2 regions of the Streptomyces sp. NPDC002851 genome follow, and region 2 is predicted to be linked to the other one. Evidence: riboswitches for the same ligand, from Rfam matches in the RefSeq annotation. Region 2 holds a riboswitch; the other holds the start of a gene.
What was found. A riboswitch is a leader RNA that binds a small molecule or an ion and turns the genes downstream of it on or off. The one in region 2 is predicted to bind thiamine pyrophosphate.
Positions count from the first base shown of each region.

Region 1: linked by a shared signal. The riboswitch ahead of thiO (glycine oxidase ThiO) and the one ahead of ACWD10_RS13455 (thiamine ABC transporter substrate-binding protein) in region 2 are both predicted to bind thiamine pyrophosphate.

Region 1 is NZ_JBSFUT010000009.1:166,599-169,994, reverse strand. It holds gene ACWD10_RS12730 (NAD(P)/FAD-dependent oxidoreductase) at 1-922, opposite strand, end outside; TPP riboswitch at 1,101-1,213, shown strand; gene thiO (glycine oxidase ThiO) at 1,376-2,674, shown strand; gene thiS (sulfur carrier protein ThiS) at 2,671-2,916, shown strand; gene ACWD10_RS12715 (thiazole synthase) at 2,920-3,396, shown strand, end outside.
Region 2 is NZ_JBSFUT010000010.1:92,654-96,049, reverse strand. It holds gene ACWD10_RS13460 (ABC transporter permease) at 1-719, opposite strand, end outside; gene ACWD10_RS13455 (thiamine ABC transporter substrate-binding protein) at 806-1,900, opposite strand; TPP riboswitch at 1,897-2,005, opposite strand; gene rlmN (23S rRNA (adenine(2503)-C(2))-methyltransferase RlmN) at 2,074-3,186, opposite strand; gene ACWD10_RS13445 (phosphatidate cytidylyltransferase) at 3,336-3,396, opposite strand, start outside.

The sequences.
Region 1 (3,396 bases), on a different contig from region 2:
ACTGCTCGGACCAGAAGTACGGGACCGGGTCGTAGACCGCCGGGGTCTCACCGATGATGTTCGCCGCGACGGTGCGCGGGCCCTGCAGGGCGTTGTCCCAGTGGTGCACCAGGAGCCGCTGGCCGTACCGGCCTGACGGGAACGAGGCGCAGTCCCCCACCGCGTACACATCGGGCGCCGAGGTGCGCAGCGCGGCGTCCGCGACGATCGCGCCGTCCGGGCCGGTGTCGATGCCGGAGCCGGACAGCCAGGCGGTGGTCGGGCGGGCGCCGATGCCGACGACGACGGCTCCGGCGGGCAGCCGGGTGCCGTCGTCCAGGATCACGGCGCCGGGCTCGATCCGCGCCACGCGCGCGTGCGTGCGCAGGGCCGCCCCGGCGTCCGCGTACCAGGCGGCCATCGGGGCGGCGACCTCGGCGGGCAGCGCCCCGGCGAGCGGCCGGTCGGTGGCCTCGACGACGGTGACCGCGCAGCCCGCCTCGCGCGCGGCGGTGGCGAACTCGGCGCCGATCCAGCCGGCTCCCACGACCACGATCTCGCTCTGCTCGGCGAGCACCGGACGGAGCCGGTCCGCGTCGTCCAGGGTGCGCAGCAGATGGACGCCGGGCACGCCCTCGGTGCCGGGCAGGCGCAGCGGTTCGGCGCCGGTGGCGAGGACCAGGACGTCGTACGGGACCGGGCCGCGGTCGGTGTCGACCTCGTGCGCGTCCGGGCGGACCCCGGTGACCTCGTGACCGAGGCTCAGCTCGACGTCGAGCTGCTCGAAGTCGATGTCGAAGGCGGAGCCCTCGGCCTTGCCGAGCAGTACGGCCTTGGACAGCGGCGGCCGGTCGTAGGGCTGGTGGGGCTCGGCGCCGATTACCAGGACCTCACCGGTGAAGCCCTGCTCGCGCAGCGCCACGGCGGTCTGTACGCCGGCCATTCCCGCGCCGACGATGACGACGCGCTGCTTCTGCTGCCTCTGCTCGCTCACACGATCACCCTAATCAACTGACGCGTCGTCAGGGAGAGTGGTGATCGAGGCCGGTACGTGACGTAGTGCACAGCACCGGACCCGGCGCCCTTCAGGTGACCGGGGCCAAGAGCTAGGGTGGCCGGCAGAGACCACACGCGGGAGCCCGGACGCACCGGGCTGAGAGGGAGGCTCACGCGCCTCCGACCGTACGAACCTGATCCGGGTCATGCCGGCGAAGGGAGGGGCTGGACGCCCATGCCTCCACGCACAGCGCACACGCCCGCGAAAGCGGCCCCTACTGAAGTGCGTACGCCCACTGAAGCGCGCACGCCCGCTGAAGTGCGCACGCCCACGAAAACGGCCACTACTGAAGTACGGACGCCACTCACACCGCCCTCCGGCGGCAGCAGTCACGACGTACTGGTGCTCGGCGGCGGGATCATCGGCCTCGTCACCGCGTGGCGCGCGGCGCAGCGCGGGCTGCGCGTCGAGGTCGTGGACCCGGAGCCGGGCGGCGGCGCGGCCCGGGTGGCGGCAGGCATGCTCGGCGCCGTCTCCGAACTGCACTACGGCGAGGAGACGCTGCTCGCCCTCAACCTCGCCTCGGCGGAGCGCTATCCGGCCTTCGCCGCCGAGTTGGCGGAGGCGAGCGGCCAGGACCTCGGCTACCGCCGGTGCGGCACGCTCGCCGTCGCGCTCGACGCCGACGACCGTGCCCATCTGCGCGAACTGCACGCCCTCCAGCACCGCTCGGGGCTCGACTCGCAGTGGCTCTCGGGCCGCGCGTGCCGCCGCCTCGAACCGCTGCTCGCGCCGGGCGTACGCGGCGGCCTGCGGGTCGACGGGGACCACCAGATCGACCCGCGGCGGCTCGCCCGTGCCTTGGTCACGGCGTGCGAGCGGGCCGGGGTGACCTTTCACCGGCAGGCGGCGGACCGGCTCACGGTGGTCGGCGACCGGGCGCGCGGCGCGGTGCTCGCGGACGGCACCGAGCTGACCGCGGACCAGGTGGTGCTCGCGACCGGCAGCCGCAGCGGTGACCTCGCCGGGGTGCCCGCCGAGGTCGTACCGCCGGTGCGGCCGGTCAAGGGGCAGGTGCTCCGTCTGACCGTGCCGCCCGCGTACGCGCCGTTCCTCAGCCGCACGGTGCGCGCCGTGGTCCGCGGCAGCCACGTCTACCTGGTGCCGCGCGAGAACGGCGAGCTGGTGATCGGCGCCACCAGCGAGGAGCAGGGCTGGGACACCACGGTCACCGCGGGCGGGGTGTACGAGCTGCTCCGGGACGCCCACGAGCTGGTGCCCGGGCTCACCGAGCTGCCGCTCACCGAGACCCGTGCCGGGCTGCGCCCCGGTTCCCCGGACAACGCCCCGCTGCTCGGCCCCACGGCGCTGCCCGGCCTGCACCTGGCGACCGGCCACTACCGCAACGGCGTGCTCCTGACGCCGATCACCGGCGACGCCATGGCGCACGTCCTGGCGGCCGGTGAACTGCCGGAGTACGCCCGCCCGTTCACGCCCCGCCGGTTCGACGCGCACGGGAAGCGGGACGCACGACAGGACGTACACCAGGAGCCGCTGCCGCAAGACGTACGAAAGGCGTCTCCCCTACGGGAAAGACCCGCCGCACCGGAACACCTCGCAGCAGCAACTCCCGCCGTCCTCGAAGAGGAGCGGACCGTGCGCGAGGAGCAGGCCGTACGCGAGGAGCAGGCCGTATGAGCGCCGCAGCAGCGCCGGACCCCGGAACCGTGCCGTCCGGCATCACCGTGTCCGTGAACGGCGAACCGCAGGACATCCCCGCGGGCACCACGCTCGACGCCCTGGTCGCCCGCCTGAGCGCCGCGCCCTCCGGGGTCGCGGCCGCCGTCAACGAAACCGTCGTCCCGCGCGGCGAGTGGCACCGCACCACCCTGCGCGCCGGGGACCGCGTCGAGGTCCTCACCGCCGTCCAAGGAGGCTGACCCATGGCAGACGACCCCCTGGTCATCGGCGGTACGACGTTCTCGTCCCGCCTCATCATGGGGACCGGAGGCGCGCCCAGCCTCGACGTCCTCGAGCGGTCCCTGGCCGCGTCCGGCACCGAGCTCACGACCGTGGCGATGCGCCGCGTCGACCCGGCCGTCAAGGGCTCGGTCCTCTCCGTCCTCCAGAAGCTCGACATCCAGGTACTGCCCAACACCGCGGGCTGCTTCACGGCCGGGGAGGCGGTGCTCACGGCGCGGCTGGCCCGTGAGGCGCTCGGCACCGATCTGATCAAGGTCGAGGTGATCGCGGACGAGCGCACCCTGCTTCCCGATCCGGTGGAGACCCTGGAGGCCGCCGAGACCCTGGTCGACGACGGCTTCACGGTCCTTCCGTACACCAATGACGACCCCGTCCTGGCGCGGAAGCTGGAGGACGTCGGGTGTGCCGCGGTGATGCCGCTCGGCTCCCCCATCGGC
Region 2 (3,396 bases):
CCGACGGACCCGAACTGGACCATGGTGAGGACGGCTGCGGTGTCGAGGGCGAGCAGCTGCGCGGTCTGCCGGTAGATCTCCACTTCGAGGGTGGCGTACGTGGGTCCGCCGAGGATCTGCACGACGCCGAAGGAGGTGAAGGTGAACAGGAACACCATGAGGGCGGCGGCCGCGACGGCGGGTCCGAGCGCGGGCAGGGTGACGCGGCGCCAGGCGGCGAGCCGGGAGGCGCCGAGCATGCGGGCGGCGTCTTCCTGGCGCGGGTCGAGCTGGGCCCAGAGGCCGCCGACGGTGCGGACGACGACGGCGTAGTTGAAGAAGACGTGCGCGAGCAGGATCGCCCACACGGTGGTGTCGAGCCGTATGCCCCACAGGTCGTCGAGCAGCCCACCGCGCCCGAGCAGCGCGAGGAAGGCGCTGCCGACGACGACGGTGGGCAGCACGAACGGCACGGTCACAACGGCCCGGAGCAGCTGCTTGCCGGGGAACTCCAGGCGCGCGAACGCGTAGGCGGCGGGCAGCGCGAGCAGCAGCGTAAGGCCGGTGGAGGCGAACGCCTGCCAGGTGGTGAACCACAGGACCTGCAACTGGTCCGGGTCGCTGAGCACGTCCGCGACCCGCCCGATCCCCCAGCCGCCGTCGACCCGCAGGCCACGGCCGACGATCGCGGAGACCGGGTAGGCGAAGAAGACGCCGAAGAACGCGACGGGCCCCAGCATGAGCCCGAGCCGCACGAGCGCCCCGCGCCCGTCGCGCGTATCGCGTACGGCGACCCGTTCTTGCCGTTCGGGCGGTGCTTCGGTCTCTACTTCAGTACGAGCGACTGCCACGACTTGACCCAGTCCTCACGGTGCTCCGCGATCTTCTTCGGGTCGACGCTGTGCGGGTCGTCGGCCTTGGCGCCGAACTTGGTGAAGATCTCGGGCAGTTCGGCATCGTCGGCGACGGGGTTGACGAACATGTTCAGGGGCATGTCGTCCTGGAACTTCTTGGAGATCAGGAAGTCGAGGAGCGCCTTGCCGCCCTTTTCGTTCTTGGCGCCGTTGAGCAGCCCGGCGAACTCGGTCTGGCGGAAGCAGGTGCCGGTGGCGACGCCGGTGGGCGCCTCCTTGGGCTGCGGCTTGGCGTAGAGGACCTCGACGGGCGGGCTGGAGGCGTAGGAGACGACGAGCGGCCGGTCGCCGCCGGTCTTCTTGCCGCTGGCGGAGCCGGAGAACTCCTCGTTGTACGCCTGCTCCCAGCCGTCGACGACCTTGACGCCGTTGGCCTTGAGCTTCTTCCAGTAGCCCTGCCAGCCGTTGTCGCCGTATTCGGCGGCGGTGCCGAGCAGGAAGCCGAGGCCGGGCGAGGAGGTGGCGGCGTTCTCGGTGACGAGGAGGTTCTTGTATGCGGGCTTGATCAGGTCGTCGAAGTTCTTCGGCGGCGCCAGCTTCTTGTCCTCGAAGAACTTCTTGTCGTAGTTGACGCAGATCTCGCCGGTGTCGACGGGCGTGACCCGGTGCTTGTCCTGGTCGAGCTGGACGTCCTCGGGGATGCGGTCGAGCCCCTTGGCCTCGTACGGCGTGAACAGGTCGTTGTCGAGCGCGCGCGACAGGAGCGTGTTGTCGACGCCGAAGAAGACGTCGCCCTGCGGGTTGCCCTTGGTCAGCACGGCCTTGTTGACGGCCTCACCGGCGTCGCCGCTCTCGAGGATCTTGACCTTGTATCCGGACTTCTTCTCGAAGTCCTTGAGGACCTCGGGCGAGACGCTGAACGACTCGTGCGTGACGAGCGTGACGGTCTTGTCGTCCCCCGCGGCGGAGGAGCCGGAACCATCGGATCCGCCGCAGGCGGCGAGGACGGTGACGCCGAGCGCGCCGCAGATCGCGGCCGCGCAGGCACGCCGAAGGCTGGTGTTCATGACTGCTGCTGACTCCCTACGCCGGTATGACCCGGATCAGGTCCGAGGGTCTGCGGCCGCTGCCGCACTCTCAGCGCCGCTGACGGCGCTCCCCTGTCGGAATTCATTTGTACGAATGCACAGTACTGCACCGGCGACGGGCCCCCTTCACCGCGGGGGCCCGGCCGGGAAGGCTACCGCTCGGAGGCGGCGAGCTGCCCGCAGGCCCCGTCGATCTCCTGGCCGCGGGTGTCGCGGATGGTGACGGGCACGCCGTGGGCGGCGATGGCCTCGACGAACGCCTTCTCGTCCTCGGGCCTCGATGCGGTCCACTTCGAGCCAGGCGTCGGGTTGAGCGGGATCAGGTTGACGTGCACCCGCTTGTTCCTGAGGAGCCGCCCGAGCAGATCGCCGCGCCACGCCTGGTCGTTGATGTCCCGGATGAGGGCGTACTCGATGGAGATGCGCCGCCCGGACTTCTCCGCGTACTCCCAGGCCGCGTCGAGAACTTCCCGCACCTTCCACCGCGTATTGACGGGTACGAGGGTGTCGCGCAGCTCGTCGTCGGGGGCGTGCAGCGAGACCGCGAGACGGCACTTGAAGCCCTCGTCGGCGAGGCGCAGCATCGCGGGCACGAGCCCGACCGTGGAGACGGTGATGCCGCGCTGCGAGAGCCCGAGCCCGTCCGGCTCGGGGTCGGTGAGCCGCCGTATCGCCCCCACCACGCGGTTGTAGTTGGCGAGCGGTTCGCCCATGCCCATGAACACGATGTTGGAGAGCCGCGCGGGCCCGCCCGGTACCTCGCCGTCGCGCAGCGCCCGCATGCCGTCGACGATCTGGTGCACGATCTCCGCGGTCGACAGGTTCCGGTCGAGCCCGGCCTGTCCGGTGGCGCAGAACGGGCAGTTCATGCCGCAGCCGGCCTGCGAGGAGATGCACATGGTGACGCGGTCCGGGTACCGCATGAGGACGGACTCGACGAGCGTGCCGTCGTGCAGCTTCCACAGGGTCTTACGGGTGGTGTCGTCGTCGCAGGAAATGTGCCGCACGACCGACATCAGCTCGGGAAGCAGCGCTTCCTGGAGCTTGCCGCGCGAACCGGCGGGGATGTCGGTCCACTCGGCGGGGTCGTGCGCGTACCGCGCGAAGTAGTGCTGCGAGAGCTGCTTGGCGCGGAACGGCTTCTCGCCGACCGCGGCCACCGCCTCCTTGCGCTCGGCGGGCGTGAGGTCGGCAAGGTGCCGCGGCGGCTTCTTGGCTCCGCGGGGCGCGACGAAGGTGAGTTCTCCGGGCTTGGGCTTAGACATGGTCGTACCAGTGTCGCAGAGATACGTATGCGGGCCCGCCGCCCTGTGGACAACGAGCCCGCACGCCCCTTTTTGCGGCTGAACCGCCGCCGCTCTCGCGGACCTGGTTGCTCGCCGTTGTGGTTACTCAATTGATGGTGACGGTTATCTCAGCCGCCCCCTACGAAAAGGACCAGCAAGAGCCAGACCACTGGGGCCGTCGGCAGCAGC